DNA from 2 places in the Dictyobacter sp. Z7_2 genome. Region 2 is predicted to be linked to the other one. Evidence: riboswitches for the same ligand, from Rfam matches in the RefSeq annotation. Region 2 holds a riboswitch; the other holds the start of a gene.
The links. A riboswitch is a leader RNA that binds a small molecule or an ion and turns the genes downstream of it on or off. The one in region 2 is predicted to bind S-adenosylmethionine.
Positions count from the first base shown of each region.

Region 1 (10,782 bases), 2.5 Mb from region 2:
GAATGAAATCCGGTGTCACACCGGTCTCAACCTGTTCCTCTGGAGTCAATTGAGCATGCGTTGTGCTGGCAGGATGAATAATCAAAGACTTCGCATCTCCAATATTGGCCAGATGGGAGAAAAGCTCGATGTGACGAATCAATTGCTTCCCAGCTTCTAAGCCCCCTTTGATACCAAAGCCCAGAATAGCACCAAAACCACCATGTGAAAAGTACTTGATTGCCAGATCGTGCTGCGGATGGCTCTTCAAACCAGGATAGGTTACCCAACTTACCGCTGGATGTTGCTCCAAGAACTCGGCGATACGCAGTGCGTTCTGACTATGACGCTCAAGACGCAGTGGCAACGTTTCCAAACCTTGTAGGAACAGCCAGGAGTTAAATGGTGTCGTAGCAGCTCCCAGATCACGTAGTAATTGCACGCGAGCCTTGATAATATAGGCCAGAGGACCTACCGCCTCGACATAGCGTACTCCATGGTACGATGGATCTGGCTCAACCAATCCTGGGAAACGACCACTGGCAGCCCAATCAAATTTACCGCTATCCACAATCACACCACCAATTGAGGTTCCATGTCCACCAATGAATTTTGTCGCCGAATGGACAACAATATCTGCTCCATGCTTAAACGGCTGAATCAGGTAAGGTGTGGGAATAGTATTATCCACAATCAGAGGCAGGCCATTTTCATGAGCCACATCGGCAACGGCTCGAATATCGAGCGTATCCAGGCGCGGATTGCCAACAGTTTCAGCATAGATAGCTTTGGTGCGCTCATTGATAGCAGCGCGAAAATTCTCAGGATCACGTCCGTCAACAAAACGGACCTTGATGCCCAATTTCTCAAAGGTATAATGGAAGAGATTATAAGTTCCACCGTACAGGCTCGATGAGGATACGATTTCATCACCAGCACCGGCAATGTTTAAGATTGCCAGGGTTTCCGCAGATTGGCCAGAAGCGGTGGCTAAAGCACCCACCCCACCTTCAAGAGCCGCAATGCGACGCTCAAAAGCATCCTGTGTAGGATTCATGATGCGGGTATAAATGTTGCCAAATTGCTTCAGAGCAAAGAGGTCAGCGGCATGTTCCGGACTATCAAACACATAAGAACTTGTCTGATAGATAGGAACGGCACGCGCACCGGTGGCACTATCAGCGGTCTCTTGTCCAGCATGCAAAGACAACGTCTCAAATCCATAACTACGATTACCATTCAACGCCATGAGAGTTTCTCCTTCTAGGACTAGAACAGATGAAAACGTAAAAAAGTATTAGAACGAAAATTGCTGAAAAGCTTCGGTCAATTGTGACCATTCTTTCAAGAAAGCATCATGACCATGCGGTGAGTCTAGCTCGATATAGCGTGCATCACCACCAAGCGACTGGACTTTCTCAGCCAACCAGCGCACATGTGCAGCAGGAAACAGAAAGTCTGAGCGAATCCCCACAAACAACACCTGACTGCTAATACGCTGTAAAGCACTCTCTAATGAACTATAACCGTCACTGACATCATAAAGATCCATGGCTCGACTGATGTAGAGATAGCTATTGGCATCAAAGCGTTGAGACAATTGGTTCCCCTGGTAGTACAGGTAGTTTTCAACATCAAAACGCTCACCAAGTATCGGCGAGAACGTCGGAGCAACAGCAGGCTCACGCACCACTCGCTGACGTCCGAAACGCATCTCCATGGACTCCTCGCTCTGATACGTAATCATGGCCAGCATGCGTGCAATCGATAGGCCAGTACTGGGTCCCTGGCCGGGCAGATAATCGCCACACAGCCAGGCAGTATCAGCCATAATCGACTGGCGAGCCACTTCATCAAAAGCAATCGCCTGTGCAGAAACAGCGGCAGAAGCAGCGACCACAACCACTTTCTCAACGAGATCAGGATAGGTAACAGACCATTCCAGAGCCTGCTGCCCTCCGATAGAGCCGCCCGCAACCATCGCCAGATGCCGGACCCCGAGATGCTCGATCAGCCTGCGCTGAGCATTCACCATATCCCGAATGGTGATCACCGGGAAGCGCATGCCATAGGGCCGTCCCGTTGCTGGATTGGTCGAGGAAGGTCCTGTACTACCCGCACACCCACCAATGACATTTGAACAGATCACAAAGTAGCGTGAAGTATCAAAATATTTCCCCGGTCCAATCAACGGATTCCACCAGGCTGCCTTTGAATTTTCAGGATCTTCCACGTCATGAGCATGAGAGTTTCCTGTCAGGGCATGCGTGATCAAGATCGCATTGTCGCCAGTGGCATTCAGCTTACCCCATGTCTCATACGCCACAGTCACGGGACCGAGATATCCACCGCGCTGCAATAAAAGCTGATCAAAAGAGAAAGTTAAAACGCTATTTTCTGGTTGTACCTGCACTTTTACTCGATTACCGTACTCCAACTGCGCCACCATCGTTAGACTCCTTCCTGGAAAAAGGGAACAAAAAAACCCTCACCCTACAGGGGCGAGGGGTAAACGTCTTCGCGGTACCACCCTGGTTTGTCGATGCCTCACAGCACCAACCTTTACGAGTGTTATCATCTTCACTTGATCCATCCATGGATGCTCCAAACGTTGATAACACTACAGCTGTAACGAAGCTCACGGCACGGTCTACTCACTCATATTGCTATCAGCGTTCAACCTGCAACTCAGAGGCCATATTCAATGCCGGTACGGTGCTGACATCTCATCGCTGTCAACTCTCTGTAACCGCCCATCACATTTACTCTTCCTCTTCAACGCATTTGTTTGATCTAGCTTGTAAGGTACACGAGATTCCAGGAAACAGGTAACAAAAAAGCCCCTCGCGGGGGGCTGCTACATCGCTGTTCCCCTCATCTTGCAGAACACAATCATATGTTCTACCGGAATTGGCACCCTGCTTGCAACATTGCAAAGCGGGTTGCCGGGCTTCACAGGGCCGTATCCCTCCACCTCTCTTGATGAGAGCAGTTATTACTGCAATATGTTCTTATGCTGTTGTGAAATTTTCATCTTTACGTTAGTGAGTAGTATACCCAAGGAGATGAAAGACTGTCAAGGGCACAATCCTTATAATCGAGTGTACAAAGTACACATATCGATATTCCCAATCGAAAATGACCCTTATTTTATGCAGATAGCAAGCTCAGGATATGCATCTGTACAAATTATTCTTTTTATACTACATTATACGTCATAGAGTATGCAGGCAAATGTATAGATAGTAAAGAGGAAGCGCATGGAAAGCGATCATAAACGAGACATTAAACAACAACTAGTTTTATTTAAAGGGGAACGCACAGATGAAGATGAATATTCAATGATTGAGATCACTTCAATACGTCCCGCCCCCAATCCATATCAGCAAGCGCAACGACGCAGGTATTTACGCCTGATACTAACAATCATCGCGGTCGGTGTTATCCTGGCGGCCAGTACAATGGGGCTTATCAGCTACCTGCAAAGCATATCCACACCGACTACTGCGGGAAAGCCCCTTTGGACATTCACAGCTACAGGTCAGTTTACCGACACACTTAACTGGAAACCTGATAGCACGCAAATCTCATTCACAGGAAACACTATTGAAGATATCCGCCGCTATAACCTTAATACACACAAAATTACACATTATACCGCGATCAACGATACACTCAATCAACAAACAGATGAGATGCAAATACTAGAGTTATCACCTGATAACAACTATCTGCTTAGCACAGGTTACAACATGCATACTTATTTAAAGGCCAATCTTTTTATCTGGGATATCCTGACAGGAAAATTACTCTTTCGCTATACCTATCATGGGCAACAAGCGCATCAGGAACAAAAAGCAATAGAGAGAGCATTTTTTATGCCATCGAAAAGTTGGTGGTCCACAGACAATACACAGATGGCAACGCTCGATAATGATGGCAGCCTGGTTATCTGGCAAGCCGATAGTAATCAACCACCTTTCAGATTAAATGATACGTATATACCCTTCACTTATGCTACCTGGTCTGTGAATGGAAAAGAACTTGCTGTAAGTACAGCGAGCGGTCATGCAGAGATATGGGATCTTACTAAAAAGGCACGTATCAGCGTTGGGCTTGTCAGTCCAACCATATCCAACCTGACATTTTCTCCCAACACACAACATATAGCAGCGTTGGACAACGATTCTCTCTATGTGCTGGGCAACGATAACGGCACAATCACAGTAGATAACGCCCTTGCATTGCCAATTATCGACGGCGCACCTGTAAGATGGTCAGCCGATAGCCATTATATGGTTGTGACAGGACAGAATAGTGATGCTTTACCACCCCATAGCACCTATAGTACTGCAATCTGGGATGTATCTGCCTCCAGACAAATCATGACTACACCGGTATTCCAATCTCTTAATACACCAGAGGTTAGCTTCTCACCAGACGGACACTATATGGCCACACAGGAAGAAAATGGAGGTACTATCGATGTGTGGGAGATCAGTACTGGCCGTAAAGTAGCAAAGCATGAGAGCGACAGGAGCGCATCAAAACATCTTATTATCTGGTCACCAGATGGAAAATATCTGGCCAGTACATTTAAAAATAATGAGGTGCATATTTGGAATGCGCTGACAGGCACAGATGTAATGATCTTCAATCAGTCATCGGGCATAACAAATAGCTCATCGACCAGTATACAAGCAATCAAATGGTCACCAGATAACTCCCATATAGCTATCTCAAATACATACAACGATAAGGCCTCACAGCTACATTACACAATAGCAATCTGGAACACACCTCTACATTAGCAAAAAACGACGGAACGCTGTTGTTCCGTCGCGGCACATCCTCTTCATTGTGAACAAGCAGAAATGACTATAAGCAAATCAACTATCCATTCAGGCGCTCAATAATCATAGCATTCGCCATCCCTCCACCTTCACACATTGTTTGTAAGCCATAGCGGCCTCCCGAACGCTCAAGTTCATGCAGCAAAACGGTTGCCAGCCGTGTGCCTGAGGCTCCTAGCGGATGACCCAGAGCGATCGCTCCACCATTGACGTTAACTTTCTGTAGATCAGCCTGCGTATCATGCTGCCAGGCTAACACCACACTGGCAAAAGCCTCATTGATCTCAATTAGATCGATATCGTCCAGGTTTAATCCAGCCCGTGCTAACACTTTATTCGTCGCAGGAATAGGTGCCGTCAACATCATAACAGGATCAGCGCCCGCCAGAGCAAATGAGACAAACCGTGCACGAGGTCTCAGTCCCAGACGTTCAGCAGTAGCTCGTTCCATAATCAAAGTGGCAGCCGCTCCATCACTAATCTGCGATGAATTGCCAGCGGTGATCACACCATCAGTTTTAAAGACCGTCTTCAAAGAAGATAACTTCTCCAGAGTTGAATCCACCCGAATACCTTCATCCTGATTAAATAGATAGGTTGTACCATCTGCTTGGACGACAGGTATTGGAACAATTTGAGAGGTAAAACGACCTTCAGTGGTGGCATAGGCAGCACGACGATGACTCTCCAGGCTGAAAGTATCCAGTTCGCGACGGGATAACTCCCACTTTTGAGCAATCATCTCTGCCCCTAATCCCTGATGAATCTGGTGTCCTTGATAACGCTGCTCCATCCGTGAACCAAAGGGAGATGCTACCCCCTGAACGTTTGATCCCATTGGAACACGTGTCATCGACTCCACACCACCAGCAATTACGATATCATAAGCTCCACTGATCACTCCCTGCGCAGCGAAATGCATCGCTTGCTGGCTGGAGCCGCATTGACGATCTACCGTTGTACCTGGCACCGTCTCTGGAAAACCAGCAGCCAGCACAGCATTGCGAGCAATATTCTGGCTCTGCTCACCAACCTGACTGACACAGCCCACGATGACATCGTCGATTAGGACAGGATCTAAACCAGTACGCTCTACTAACGCTGAGAATACATAGGCAAGTAAATCAACTGGATGCCAGTTCTGCAACTGACCACCACGACGACCAACAGGTGTACGTAGAGCGGCAACAATGACCGCTTCTCGCTGTGTATTTCCTTGTGTCATCACCAGTCCTCCTCAGAGCTTTTTGCAACTACTGTCCATCATTTAAAGTACAAAATTGATCGACAATATCTATGCATTTATTATATATCCATCCTAACTTGTCTGTCCCTGAAGTTTCTGGGAACGTGATTGCAGATAAGTATTGCCCAATTGTAACCACTGTTTTTCAATGAGTAGATAGGAAGCCAGCGCAACCGACCCCGCAACCACCGCCAGCCAGACCCAATCTAGCAAGTAAGTAGCATGCGGACCAAAATGAATACCGTGGGCAGATAAGTAAGGCAATATCGTTTCCGTAAAGTAAGTAAGTAATGGAAGATGCCACATATAGAGCCCATAAGAAACCAGACCAATACTACACAATGGCTTCCACGCAAAGACGTTCTGCAATAGTCGTGGGCCAAAGAGAATAGCGGTCATACACGACCCATATCCCAAAGCAATAACCATTTCATTTAACACGTTAAATGATGGCGTCAAAATATTCATAAAATTGAATATATGGAGTTTCGAGACGGTCACGTTGAAGTGCCAGATCGCAGTAAATAGCAATAATAAAATTCCCGCTGCACCCAGCCAGAGGCTCATCTGCTCCATCTTGCGACGCAAAGCCATTCCATGCAGCGGATGAAAAGCATACGTATAACAGAGACAAATGATCATACCAATGGCGAAATTTTCAATATATTTACCCTGAACGCCATACAAAAAGATCAGAGCAATACTGAGTATCTGAGAAGGCGACTGATGGGAAGAAAAATAATCACCGACAAAGCGTAACATCAATCCCCAAATAATCAGCACCACACAACAACCAATCATTGTATATAATCGTCTCAAAGGATCGTCAGGAAGCCGCTTCGCTACCCATAAAAAGCCTAATGTAATCAAAGGTAAAAGCATATAGAACTGCCACTCAATCGCTAAAGTCCAAAATGGCCCATTTAACTGACGAAAAGTAGAGTGCGATGAGTCCATAAAAAATACCAGAAACAGAAAGAGCTGTTTCCAACGCTCCGGCTGTAAATATTGATTCTCAAAAAGAAGCACAATCACAAAGAGCGCGACATAATAGCCAGGGATAATACGCAAAACACGTTTCAAATAAAATTGACGCATAGACGGCCATGTTGCTTGAAATAATAATGCCTTAGCAAAAGGCAAGAAAAGCAAAAAACCAGAAAGAATAAAGAAAAGCGTGACACCTGAACCACCAAAAGTCTCAACTGCGCTCAAAAATGGATGTTTAGAAGTCTTCCACAAATAATCAGTGGTCTTCTGGCTAATATGAAACGACATTACAGCCAGGATAGCGCATGCACGTATGCCATCCAGGACAGCAATATTTTTCCCAGCAGTCTTTATTTTCTTTTTTACTTCTCCATCTGCCTGCTTTTTCGGTATAGTTTCATTTGCCACTTGAACTGTGGCTCTATCTGGAAGGATTTGTTCCGTCTGACTCAAAAGACAACCTCGCTTTATTGCTATTACCTTGCGAATAACTTAGTTGGTACAACTTAGACACAGCATATTTTATTGCATAATGTAGCCCCTATTATCTCTATATACTTATCCTCTAAATTTAAATCTCTTACTCAAGGGAATTTATCATAAAGCTTTCCCACTATACAATTAAAAATCTTACTTCTATCATAGGGTAGCCACATTATATACAAATATCATCTTCAATAGAAAGCAAAGTAAGATGAAAGTAACAGCACAAGAATACAAATGGTCTAAATAGAACGATCTTATAGGTTCCTCAATAGCTGACTGCATACAAAAAAGCATCCTCCTCAATAACGGAGAATGCTTTTCTGCTTTCCTATTGATCCTAACCCTGGAATGGAGTGTTCTGATAGGGATTTGTAGGGGTGTAGTTACTGGCCTGTCCAAACATAACACGGCCTCGACGAGTAGGTCGCTGCCCAAACACCAGGTATAGGAATGGTCCCAGGAATGGAATAGCCCAGATCACAATGAGCCAGAGCACTTTGCCTGCAAAGGAATGGTCATCTTCAAGGATAAAAATGGTTTCGATAATATGACCAACAACAGGCAAAAACACAATGATCAAAAACAGAATAGAGTTTGTGGCACATCCTCGGCTACTAGACATATATTGTATGCTCCTTCCATTTCAAGCGTATAATACTTTAGCGAAGCCGCCTGAAATGATCAATTTCATCTTCTTTTTAAAGCTGTTGGAGTCAGCAATAGTAAAGCTTTGTCAGTTATAGTACGGTCAACATAGCCAGGATGTTACAGAAATACGTACCCAGCCCTCGTTTGAACAGACATTGAGCAACTTCCGGGGCCGGAAGTTGCTCAATGGACGATACAGATGCCCCACTTCCTCGCTTCTTCAAGCTTTCCGAGGTTTAGCCAGCTCTGACACGTACAAATTCCATGCCATCAGCCGCTACCTGACAGCCACTTTCCCCCGTCGCATTACTCAATACCACCCGACCAGCTCCACCACGTTGAAAGTAATAGGTTCCCAGGCTCACCCACTGTGTCCCCGTACGTACAGTGCCAAAGGGTCCATTAAAGATGCCGATATGTGATTCATCGAGGCGTACCGTATGTGCAACCGGCACATGTGGATTGCCCGGGCTGGCACTATGCACAGTATAAGGAACCCAGCCACCGGTGGCATGCGTGTCATCGACATAGACACCAACCTCATAGTATCCACTCACTGGAATAGTTGGATGCCAGGTAGCGCTTGCAGTCGGAGCACCATACGTCGTATTCGTCCAATGTAAGCTCCTGCGATTATCCGTCCAGAACGCATCGCGCCTCCACGAGCCTTTTGCGCTCCAACCAGGACCACCATCATCAACAAACACAGCACCGGGATAGACGCGCGGCCCTCCCAGATATGGCACAAAAGTATGTGTTGAGGGAGCATTCACCCAGAGGTAACGATCCGGCACTATATTAGGATCACGATAACGGCCACGCCAACCAAAGGGGTCCGTTACCTGCCAGTTTGGCAGATAGAAGGATGACATGTGCAGATGTGGCCCTGAAGAGTCTCCTGTCGTGCCGCTCGTGCCAATTTGCCATTGTGTCCCTACATGATCACCAACCGAAACCAACACAGAACAGAGATGACCATACGATGTCACAATGCCATTTCCATGATTTACAACTACCCATAATCCAAAGGACGAGTTGTGGTTCAATGGATTATACCAACCAGCTCGAATCACACGACCAGGAGCCACACTCAACACCGGCTCAAACGCCATATCTATATCGTACCCATTATGTCCATCGTAACAACTGACACGAGCAAAGCAATCATACACAGAAGCATGAGAGACGATGCCGTCGAAGCGCACGAATTTTCCATCATTGGAATACCAGGGCTGATCGTGATCGAAAAAAGAGATCGTTCTCTGCATAATCGATCTATACCCATAATAGGGACGATGCATAAAAGGATAGATGTATGGTCTATACTGCTGTTGGGAAACAGCGGCATGGGCCGACGTAGATCGAAACATGGTGTCCCAGGAACTAACTGTGCCAAACGGAAAAATTATCAGGGCACACATGATAATGCACAGGAAACAAAAGTTTTGCAAGCATTTTAATTTCATAGCCATCAAATCTTTTTACAATAGGGAAGCGCGTTGATACCTATTCCCACTGCACTACAAGATTAAGAGAAAGGAGATGTTCTTCTCGCTACCAGGCAGGATTTATCCCCATGCCACAACGTGGGAGAGTGTTGATGAAACTGGTACAACCTGTACTGTACCAACTTGATCACTCACTTGAGCAGACCAATTTTGTGTGGTACCACCTATCAGGCGATTCATCGGATTGAGGGCAGTGAACATAATATGATCACTTTTAGCGCTCCAGGTAGGATCAATATTCCATTGATGAGCCGTTTGCTCCGGAGTGACGATAAGTCGAGCTTGACGCGTGTGTAGATTAAACTCTCCAATTCCACACTGTAACGCCTGAGAGAGCGTGTCTGCCTGATGATCACTGGTATTTGTGCGTACAACATAGGCAAGTTTCTGTCCATCTGGCGACCAACTGGGCATATACCCATGTCCCCCATCGACATCGGCCAGCAGTTGTTGCTGCCCACCAGTATTATTCATCACCCAGAGACCTGCCGAGAGGAAAGGCGCGGGACTATCAGCCAGTCGCTCATACGCGATATGAGCACCATCCGGGGACCAGGTAAACAGGCCAGCCACAGCGTTCAGGCCAGTTGAGCTAAAAAGATGTTTGCGGCTATTGCCATCGCTATGCATTACATACGTCTCGCTACCAAGGCCCAAACCTGCACTTGTGGAATACACAATCTGTGACCCATCTGGGGACGGCACCGCATCGACAATGTTCGCTGAAGCGGTACCAATATTTATATTCAGATGAGAACCCGTCTCTGCATCAACAGACCAGAGTCCTGGGTTCCAGGCACCATGCTCCATAGGTGCAGTTGGTCCCAGGGGCAGCATCGGTCTATAAAGAAATGTATGCCTATTTCCAGCCGGTATCCAGCGCAAGAAATTCCCTACAACTGCATTGGGAGTCAGCGACACTTTTGACTGCTGAACGTCATATATCCAGACTTGTTCACCATGATCCCGATTGCCATCGATCGCCAGATAGAGGCCATCTGGAGACAACTGCAAAGAAATCACAGCATCTGATGCCAGCAAGCCAAAGTTATCCCCAAGCGGGATCAGACGT
Region 1 is NZ_BAAJPE010000002.1:1,280,454-1,291,235, forward strand. It holds gene AC27N8_RS18795 (homocysteine synthase) at 1-1,228, opposite strand, end outside; gene metX (homoserine O-acetyltransferase MetX) at 1,277-2,428, opposite strand; T-box leader at 2,474-2,767, opposite strand; SAM riboswitch class I at 2,851-2,968, opposite strand; gene AC27N8_RS18805 (WD40 repeat domain-containing protein) at 3,240-4,790, shown strand; gene AC27N8_RS18810 (thiolase family protein) at 4,873-6,057, opposite strand; gene AC27N8_RS18815 (acyltransferase family protein) at 6,151-7,521, opposite strand; gene AC27N8_RS18820 (PLD nuclease N-terminal domain-containing protein) at 7,892-8,176, opposite strand; gene AC27N8_RS18825 (peptidoglycan DD-metalloendopeptidase family protein) at 8,439-9,470, opposite strand; gene AC27N8_RS18830 (TolB family protein) at 9,771-10,782, opposite strand, start outside.
Region 1: it holds a riboswitch for S-adenosylmethionine, as region 2 does, so the genes downstream of both, metX (homoserine O-acetyltransferase MetX) here and metK (methionine adenosyltransferase) in region 2, are expected to answer to the same signal.

Region 2 (10,782 bases):
CTCGATCAGGATAAATTGCTTGTCGGCGGCTTTGCTGATGACGTGGATGTCGGGATGGTTCCCATGGAGCACTTTGCGGCAGGAGAGACAACGATTACATGGCTCTGACGGCGAGATGTCCGGATCAGGTCCACCGGTACAGAGGAGCGTCTGAGCGAGACGCTGGGCCAGCAAGCTCTTGCCGATATGTTGGGGACCGGTAAGGAGATAGGCATGGCGCACCTGCTGTGCCGCCAGTGTGCGGCGCAGAATATCTATAATGTGCTCATGACCAACAATATTCCAGCCAGGTGTTTGCATTTGATGGGTTGTCATAGGAGCATCCTAGCAGAAATATGCCAGAATGGCAAGTAAAAGTATGGAAAAGGAGTGCTGTCAAGAGAAGTTATATAAAATCTTCTACACCTGCTATCCTTTTTGTCGTATGAAGTGCAGAAACGACATCAATCTCAGGACAAATATGGTATACTGTAGCCTATGGGTGCTTGTTTCCGCTCCATCTATAGATTATGTAAGCAATGCAAAAAATATCGATGGATGATCTCATAACCTTTAGCGGAGGTGGTGATAAATCGACAATCAAAGCTTCTATAATCGCTACTATATTGCATATGCGCAATGCTACTTCCAATGCATATCTATTATAAGCTCAGTGGCTGCATGTACACGCTTGACCAAAACATTATAAGATACAAGGCCGATGTAACCGATGGATACCTCTATACGTTTCTACAATACGAATAGCAGATTGAGTTCATCTACAAATGATGAACAGCAGGGCCATTCGACGATCCCGATGCCTGCGGAGGGCGTTGGTGATGAGGAGAAAAAAGCCACGGAGACGTTGCCAGAACTTTCTCCCCCCGATCTGGTGACACAACCGGAGCAGGTTAATGTCGCCGATTTTGAAGCAATTTTTACACGCTTCCAGGGACCAATCACCAATTTCATCTATCATCTCATTGGGAATCGCGAACAGGCCTATGATCTTGCTCAAGATGTATTCGTAAAAGCCTACAAAGCACTTTTAGGAGGAACAGTCGTCCAACCGGGAGCACTATCGGCATGGCTCTACCGCATTGCAGCCAACACCACTACCGATACTCTTCGGCGCAGACGTCTGATCTCGTGGTTACCGCTCTCTCTGTTTAATGAAGATCGAGGTATCGGCGCGGGCATGGTCTCAGAGTCCGGAGGAAATCCTGTGGATGGGCTGAGCAGCGGCGAAGAAAACGGTCCAGCGGTGCGTCCAAGCACAGTTACGTCGATGTATGAGCGCAATGGCTACGATGGGGGACGCTTTGAAAGTCGGGTTGCAGATCGTGAGATCGTGGAGCGTGTGTTTCAGCAACTCCCCCAGAAATATTCGGTCTGCCTCTGGCTTTACGAGAATGATGGTTTATCTTGCGCCGAAATTGCCGATGTTTTGGGTATCAGTTCATCGGCAGTCAAGATGCGTTTAATGCGAGCAAGAGAACGATTTATTGGTTTGTATCAAAAAGAGGTCGGTGAAGAAGATTGAACTGTCATCAAGCGCGAGCACTGCTCGCCACCCAACGTAAACATATACTGGAGCCGACGGATACGCCTGACTTGAATGATCATCTGGCTGATTGTGCTGATTGCAAAGATGCATACGCTCAAGCCCAATTTGTTGGGGAGCGCATACGTTCTCTGCCATCGATCGAACCCTCTGAACAAGCACGTCACAACCTGATGCAGGCGTTAGCAGCTGAACACGTCCGCTTTCTACAGCATGCAGCACCATCAGCACCCGCTATACCCGCACCCGCTTTCCTGGCACCATATTTAAACGATCTTGCGAAGCAAGAAGCGGGAGCCGACTCATTGGCTGTCTTCTCGACAGCTGATACAGGTCCCTTGCCCATCGTGAGAGCCATGAAACCTCGCCGCAGGACACTTAAGATGCAGCCCTTTACTATGATTGGCCTGGCCGCCTCGTTTATGGTTGTCGTCATGATGGGTGGATTGATGTCGCTTCTTTTTATGGCCAATCAGGGATCACAAACGGTTGAGCTTCCCTCTAACCAGGCCAACCTGACACATCCCGAAGTAGCCCAGGCTGATACAGCAGCAGCAGCCACGCAGACGCTGTATCCTCATATTGCCAGCGCCAACGCCAATAGCACATCTATTTATTACTCGGCCTACAATGATGACCAGAGCCGTTGGATGCTGGAAACGTTCAGCCAGGAAAACACGACCAGTTCGATTCCTGAAAGCACTCCCTTACTGACAGTTCCGAGCACGCGTCCTATCATTATTTTAGGGAGCGATCAGGATTGGCTTGTCTGGCTTCAGATGGAACCCGAAAAAAAATCTGGAGGGAAAACATCAACAACACAAAATACATCCGCATCCTCGACAGCCGCAAGCAACTTTGTTGGACCATGGAGCGTTAAAGCACTCTATATCGGACCAAAGATCCAGACGGCACAAAGTGGCAAGCAGCCAGGCGCAACAGATACCGTGACGCCTATTACTCTGGACACTGGTACATTTAATCCAGTGACAGCTCCATCCTGGGTCACAACACCGATCCAGGGCCTATCCTTTTACGACAACCACGCACTGCTTGCCTTGATCGATAGTACCGGCAACGCCGATCTGATCAATTATCAATTCAAGCAGGGCAAAGTCGTCAAACATACCTTGCTCGCCAGCGCCACTGACCAACATGTACTCACCTCGCCAGCGGCGACCAGCAACGGGAATAGCATTTACTGGTCAGAAGAATGGCTTACCGCTACCGATGGACTCAATAGCAATATCTGGACGCAACAAACAACAGCCGCCGCGCCACAGTCTGGACGCTGGACACCTCATACACAGACTCAGTCCTATCTCTATCGCGATGACGGACTCTCGTTCCGGCCCCAGATAGCAGGAGGAACACTCTTCTTGCTGAATAAAACGCCTGCGGATACGATAGAATCGAATAGCGATCCCGCTACCCAGACGCAGCAGACGCCTGCTGTAACGCCGACAGCACTGCCCACCAGTACACCAGCCGCCACACCGACACCCGATGCCTCGGCGACATCGGCAGTACGAGCACAGAATGTCTCCAAGCTGCTGATGAATCCGACCAGCACGGACCCAACGGTGCTAACAGCACAGATTGATACGCTTGTGTCAGGACATTTGCTCGCTTTCACATCTGATGGCAGCGAAGCGGCCACCACCACACTCAACGACAATGCGATCGTTTCGGATCTGCAAAGCGGTGGCTCATTCCTGATCTGGCAGGATAGCGAAAAGAATCTGGCGATGTATGACGCCAGCAAGAAAGTCATGGTCAATGGCATCGATAGTATTGATAGGGAAAGCACAGCCTTCATTTCAGTCAACGGAAACACCATTGTCTGGACAAAATATGTAGCCCCCAAAAGTGATCCTAACGCCTCAAGCGAGACGAAGGTGACCTTCAATACCATCAAATGGCCCAAATAATATCTGTGCGCAGATGAGCAAAAGGCCAAAGTCTCTTGCTCATCTGCGCACAGATTATAGCCATCTAACAGCCAAGCTGCTTGGCAATCAAGAGGCGCTGAACCTCGCTGGTCCCTTCGCCAATCTCATTGATCTTCACACTGCGCCAATAACGCGACACCGGATATTCATCCATAAAACCATAGCCGCCATGAATCTGGACCGCCTGATCGGCAGCTCGTTTGGCCATCTCAGAAGCAAACAACTTCGCCATCGACGCTTCACGTGTGAAAGGTAATCCCTGCATATGCAGCCAGGCCGCTTTATAATACATCAAGCGAGCCAACTCGATCTCCATATCCATATCGGCCAGCTTGAACTGGATCGCCTGGAACTTATTGATCGGTAGGCCAAACTGCTTGCGCTGCTGAGCATAGCTCAGAGACTCATCCAGACACGCCTGAGCCAATCCCACCGAAAGAGCCGCAATGGCAACGCGTCCCGCATCCAGAATGCCCATAAACTGCTTAAAACCATCGCCTGGCTGGCCCAGCATATTTTCTTGCGGCACCTGACAATCCTCAAAGGCCAATGGACGCGTATCAGAAGCCTTCCAGCCCATCTTTTTATACGCCTTCCCGATCTGATAGCCAGGCGTCTCCCTGGGCACAATCAGATTGGTGATCTCCTTACGCCCATCGGGACGCATGCCGGTCACAGCCGTGATCGTCACGCCGCCAGTCATCTCGGTACCAGCATTCGTAATAAAAGCCTTGGAGCCATTGATGTGCCAGTAGCCATCCTGCAACGTCGCACGAGTTTGTGTCCCGCCGGAATCCGAACCCGCCTCGGGCTCAGTCAAACCAAAGGCCCACAACTGCTCTCCACGCGCCAGCGGCACCAGATACTGCTCCTTCTGCTGCTCAGAACCGAAAAGATGAAATGGCGTCGCCCCCAGCGACGTATGCGCCTCCATAGTGATCCCGACGGAGACATCTCCACGCGAAATCTCCTCAATCGCCAGACAGTAAGAAAGAAAGTCCGCGCCCGCGCCTCCATATTCCTCCGGAAAAGGTAAGCCTAATAGACCAAGCTCACCCATCTGACGAATCAGCGCATAGGGGAAGGCCCCGGTAGCATCGAGTTCTTCCGCCACAGGCTTGATCTCCTGCTCGGCAAATTCCCTGCACGTTTGACGGATAGCCGTCTGCTCCTCATTGAGTGTAAAATCCATGGAGATTGCTCCCTTTCTGCACCACTATCAAGATAAGCATATTTACTTTGTACTCTCCATAGTATAATCCATATCTCCATATGGAGATATAGGTAAGCATATTTTTGCAGAAAGAGACCAGACTGTGTAGCGTCGCACGCTCGCGTGCGATGTCCCTGAGACTCGTATGAGACGGCCCGATCCCGGCGCACTACGCTACCCTACCTCATCGTACGTCGAGTGGGACATCGCACGCGAGCGTGCGACGCTACTAACGTATGTAATCTATAAATTGTATATAAGGAAAAATCATAATAAAAATGCTATAATATCTCTTAAATATAAAATCGGATTGTCATATTAGACATAAGATGAGGTTCACAAGTGGGTAGAACTATAGAAATATTTTGCTGCTATGATCCTAATCCTGAAGACATCATATTATTTCACAAGTTAGAAGCACACCTTGCACCACTAGAACGAGAGAAGATTATTTCTATCTGGTCAATCGATGAGATTATTCCTGGAAAATCATCACAAGATGAGATTAACACGCATCTTCATAACGCTCAGATCGTCCTCTTGCTTATCAGCCCGGATTTTTTCAGATCAGATGACTGCTATAAGATCATGCAAGAAATAACGCAGCCAGACCAAAAAGAGGAGATCAGTATTATCCCGATTCTGTTTCGTCCTGTATCCTGGCAAAGCACCCCTATTGCACATCTCAGCGTTCTTCCGAAAAATACTCAAGCGATCACACTTTGGGCAGACCAGGATCACGCACTTGATAATGTTGTCCAGGGGATTCATCGTGTGGTCAACCTATTAAACATACCGAACTCTGCTCAGAATAAAGAAAGTCAACACACACATAGCAAATATACGGAAACAAAACAGTCGTCCAACATGGTACAAGCATACTCAAACGCGCTCCCTGGGCCAGAAAGACAGAGAATCAAAACACCTACGCAGATTGCGATCATAGTCGCACTCATACTTATACTAATAGTACCTGGTAGTTTGGCAATAAATGATTTCATCACATCGAGAGCAACAGCCAATCATACAAACACATCATCACAACAAACCCCAACCGCATCGATAAGCTCAGCGGGGCCAAAAATTCCATCAACCTGGCATCTGGTTGCCGGTGTTTCTCCACCGACGGACCATTCAGACTGGGCAGGGGACTCAAATTGTACTTATCCTCCGAATGGTTATCAAGAGACAGGTGAGGGGTCTGATGATTGTATCTATGGAAATGGGCATTATTTTACTGATTTAGCTTTTGTTCTCGATGTAACTATTCTTCAAGGTCATCAAGCAGGACTCGTCTGTCGGGTACTCAACGACAACTATTATGCCTTTGATATTTCTATCGATGGCACATACATCATCACAAGGCACAATAAAAGTGGAGGTGGAAGCGATCAAAGACTGACAACAGGCTCTCCTTTTTCTTCGGCTATCCGTCGAGGAGTAAAGGCAAAGAATACGTTGGCTGTGATGATCGTCAACGACTCCTTCCAATTTTGGATCAATGGCATTCAACTTCCAACAATCAGTGATGATACATATCCAGGAGGCACTATCGGAACTGGTGTAAACGCCGATCCAGATCTAAAGGGAGTAACAGTCGCACTCTTTCAGAACTTAAAACTTTGGGAACCATAGATCGCAGGGCGCCACTCTTACACAGAATGGTGCTATATACTAATAAGTAGGAGCAAAAAGTAAAGCCCCTGTGGTTATCCCAATGGATAGTCACAGGGGCTTTTACAAGAGCAAATTTCTTATGAGACAGCTTCGCCGCTCTGCACATTGGCACCAACGCCCTTACGGAGCATCGGTACTTTGTCGAGGGCTTCCCAGGGCAGATCGACATCCGTGCGTCCGAAGTGACCAAAGGCAGCTGTGGGCTGATAGATCGGTCGGCGCAGGTCGAGAGCCTGGATGATCCCGGCGGGCCGGAGGTCAAAGTGCTCGTTGATCAGACGAATGATCTCTTCGTCGGCGACTTTGCCAGTGCCAAAGGTCTCGACAAAGAGGGAGAGCGGACGCGCTACGCCGATGGCATAAGCGATCTGCAACTCAACGCGATCCGCCAGTCCGGCAGCCACGATGTTCTTCGCGATATGGCGGGCTGCGTAAGCCGCTGAACGGTCAACTTTGGTCGGATCTTTGCCGCTGAAGGCACCGCCACCATGGCGAGCCATGCCGCCATAGGTATCGACGATAATCTTACGACCGGTCAGGCCAGCGTCTCCCATGGGGCCACCCAGCACAAAGCGACCAGTAGGATTAACAAAGATCTTGGTCTCGCTATCCAACAATTCAGCGGGAATGACTGGTTTGATAATATGCTCAATCACATCCTGACGAATCTGCTCGCGATCGACATAGTCGGCGTGCTGAGTCGAAACGACAATCGTATCAACACGAACCGGGACGCCATTCTCATACTGTACAGTCACCTGAGCCTTACCATCTGGGCGCAGATACGTCATTGGCCCCTTCCCACTCCATGAGGAGCGGCGAACCGTTGAGAGTTGCCGGGTCAACTTATGAGCCAGACTGATAGGCATCGGCATCAATTCGGGAGTCTCGTTACAGGCAAAACCGATCATCATACCCTGGTCGCCAGCGCCGATCAGCTCCAGTTCATCGTCGCTAAGCTGCTGGGATCGCCCACCGCGGGACTCCAGCGAGGTGCTGACTCCGAGATCGATGTCGGGCGACTGTTTACCAATAGAGGTCGTGACGCCGCAGGTGCGATAGTCAAAGCCATAATCCGCATTGACATAACCAACTTGCTCGATCGTTTTACGGACCACCGCCGCCATATCGATCCAGGCCTCAGTTGTGATCTCACCTGCCACCAGCACCAGGCCCGTGGTCGTAGCGGTCTCACAAGCGACGCGAGCAACCGGATCTTGTGACAAAATAGCATCCAGAATGGCATCAGAGATCTGATCGCATAACTTATCGGGATGACCTTCTGTCACGGATTCACTGGTAAAGAACGTTTTTGGGCTGCGCATGAAACTTGTCATGGGCCTTTCCTTTCACAAATACTTTTTATAGGATTTATAGTGATCTGCGCGGTTCATTTTTATCTATGCTGAAGGCGTAAAGAGTTAGATATGGGATTTTCAGGCACAAAAAAACCCCTCTTTGCAGGGGTTGTACATCTTGCACAGTCCCCTCATCTTGCGGCATAGCATGCACCGCCGGAATTGGCACCCGTCCTGTCTGGACAGCGGGTTGCCGGGCTTCATCGGGCCGTTTCCCTCCACCTCTCTTGATGAGAGTGATTACACTCATGTATTCAGTTGTCCATGTGCCAGATAGTGTAGAACTACCTGTAATCTCTCTAGATTGTACGCTATAGTTAAGACAAATGTCAATAAGAGATTGATGTGAAAGAGATAATGCGTGCACAACGCATGGTCCAATTGAACATTTGGTGGACAGGTATAACATATATCCGAGAAAGAGCACCATGGAGCCTGGAGCAGGTGTAGCTGGAAGCGATCAGCATTGGCAATCTATACACAACTCTGGTCGCTTCCAGCACAGATCAAGATAGTGGCTTAGGTTCCCGATTCCCAGGAATTGAGATACTTCTCCTGTTCAGGGGTCAGGGTATCAATTTTGACACCCATGGCATGCAACTTCAGGCGAGCGATCTCTTTGTCCATCTCAGCTGGGAGCGTGTACACATGAGGCTCTAACTCTTTGGCATGCTCAAGCATGTACTCAGAGCCCAGAGCCTGGTTCGCAAAGCTCATGTCCATCACGCTGGCAGGATGTCCCTCAGCGGCTGAGAGGTTCACCAGACGACCCTCGGCCAGCAGGTGGACCTTACGTCCATCGGCATACGTGTACTCGTCGACAAAGTCGCGGACACGGCGCTTGTTGACTGCCAGCTTCTCCAATGCAGGGATGTTGATCTCATCATTGAAGTGGCCTGAATTGGCGATCAAAGCGCCATCTTTCATCTTTTCCATCAAAGCCTGATCGATCACGTGCAGGTCGCCCGTCACTGAGATAAAGATATCTCCGACAGCTGCTGCTTCGATACCAGGCATGACGCGATAGCCATCCATGAGAGCTTCCAGAGCACGTGTAGGATCGACCTCACAGACGATTACGTTCGCGCCATGACCATTGGCACGTGAGGCAACGCCACGACCACACCAGCCATAGCCGAAGACGACCACTGTGCGACCAGCAATCAAGATGTTGGTGGAGCGAATGATGGCGTCCAGAGTGCTCTGGCCTGTACCATAGCGGTTGTCAAACATGTGCTTGGTATCGGAATCATTGACAGCCAGAACAGGGAATTGCAAGACCTTCTGCTTCTCCATACTGTGCAGACGAATGACGCCGGTTGTGGTCTCTTCCATGCCACCAATGATGCCAGGGATGAGGTCTTTACGGGTCGTATGGATGGTTGAAACGAGATCACAGCCATCATCCATAGTCATCTGAGGATTGTGATCCAGCACTGCATTGATGTGATTGTAGTAGGTCTGCTCATCCTCGCCTTTGATAGCGTAGGTAGGAATCCCATACTCGCTCACCAGAGCAGCAGCCACATCATCCTGAGTTGACAGAGGATTGGAGGCGCACAGCACCAGATCAGCTCCGCCGGCTTTCAAGGTGATAGCCAGATTAGCCGTCTCAGTCGTAATATGCAAGCAGCCAGACATACGAATACCTTTGAGAGGCAGTTCCTTCTCAAAGCGCTCGCGAATCAGGCGTAGCACAGGCATTTCTTTAGCAGCCCACTCGATACGGTCTTTACCGCGAGGAGCCAGGGAGAGGTCTTTGACGTCTCCGCTCGTTGTTGTTGTCATTGAATTTATTACATTCCTTCCATCTAATGGATATAAAACAGACTATGCTCGCGCAGAAGTCCAGTTGGGATCAAAATGGGAATAGCCAACCAGCTCATTATAGCGCGTAGAGATATCCTGTATCGTCAGTGAGGACAGACCAGTGATACCAAAGTCGGTACAGGCGAAAGAACCCAGGATATTGCCATGCACGACCGCACGCTTCAGATCATCAACCGAGTAGCGCCCGGATGCATCAGGCTGTACAGTCGACAGGTATCCCAGGAACCCACCACCGAAGGAGTCGCCAGCTCCAGTGGGATCGGCTACTTCTTCCAATGGATACGATGGAGCACTAAAATAGGTCCCATCTGAACCAAAGAGCAAAGCACCATAACTGCCAAGTTTCACTACCACATATTTTATGCCCAGTGTAAAGAAGTGCCGCACAGCTACCAGGATACTCGCCTGATTGGTATACTGACGGACCTCCTCTTCGCTCATCAAAAGCACATCCACCTGCTTCATCACCTCAGTCAGAGGAGCGCGAGCTGTCTCAATCCACAGTTCCATCGTATCCAGCACGGAAAGTCTGGCGCGTGGCATCTGCTTGAGCACCTCTAACTGTAACTCTGGTTGAATATTGGCCAGAAAGACCAGTGGACTATCGGCGTAGGCCTCTGGCACCACCGGATGAAAATCTGCGAAAACGCCCAATTGAGTATCCAGCGTATCGCGAGAATTCATGTCCATATGATAGCGCCCATGCCAATGGAAGGTCTTTCCCTCCTGGATTTGCAAACCAGCCAGATCCACCGAGCGTTTACTCCAGAAATCAAGGTGCTCGTGTGGAAAGTCACTCCCAACGATCCCGACCAGATTGACCCGATCGTATAAAGATGCGGCAGTAACGAAATAAGATGCAGCCCCTCCTAAGACACCTTCCATCTTAGCAAAAGGAGTTTCAACAGTATCCAGGGCCACTGAGCCCACAACAAGAATAGGCAAGGTTCGCCTCCATAAAAATTGTATCATAGAATGAGAGAAGATTTCTTCTCATAAAGTTTCACCAGATAGAGACTATACAGGCGTCGCGTCGGTCAGGTGCTCGATTACGCCATCAAGAAACGCCAGCGCATGATGAAATTTTTCGCGTGACATGTTGCGAGCCGGTTCGGTGTTGAGCGATTGGTAGAGCTCAATGAAGCGCTCCTCGACATGACGCAAGATGGCAGCCAGGACCTCACCGGTGACGGCTCGATTAGGATAGCG
Region 2 is NZ_BAAJPE010000002.1:3,745,262-3,756,043, reverse strand. It holds gene holB (DNA polymerase III subunit delta') at 1-315, opposite strand, end outside; gene AC27N8_RS29275 (RNA polymerase sigma factor) at 710-1,522, shown strand; gene AC27N8_RS29270 (hypothetical protein) at 1,519-3,474, shown strand; gene AC27N8_RS29265 (acyl-CoA dehydrogenase family protein) at 3,539-4,687, opposite strand; gene AC27N8_RS29260 (TIR domain-containing protein) at 5,051-6,343, shown strand; gene metK (methionine adenosyltransferase) at 6,463-7,710, opposite strand; SAM riboswitch class I at 7,872-7,980, opposite strand; gene AC27N8_RS29250 (adenosylhomocysteinase) at 8,263-9,531, opposite strand; gene AC27N8_RS29245 (PfkB family carbohydrate kinase) at 9,574-10,518, opposite strand; gene AC27N8_RS29240 (HD domain-containing protein) at 10,591-10,782, opposite strand, start outside.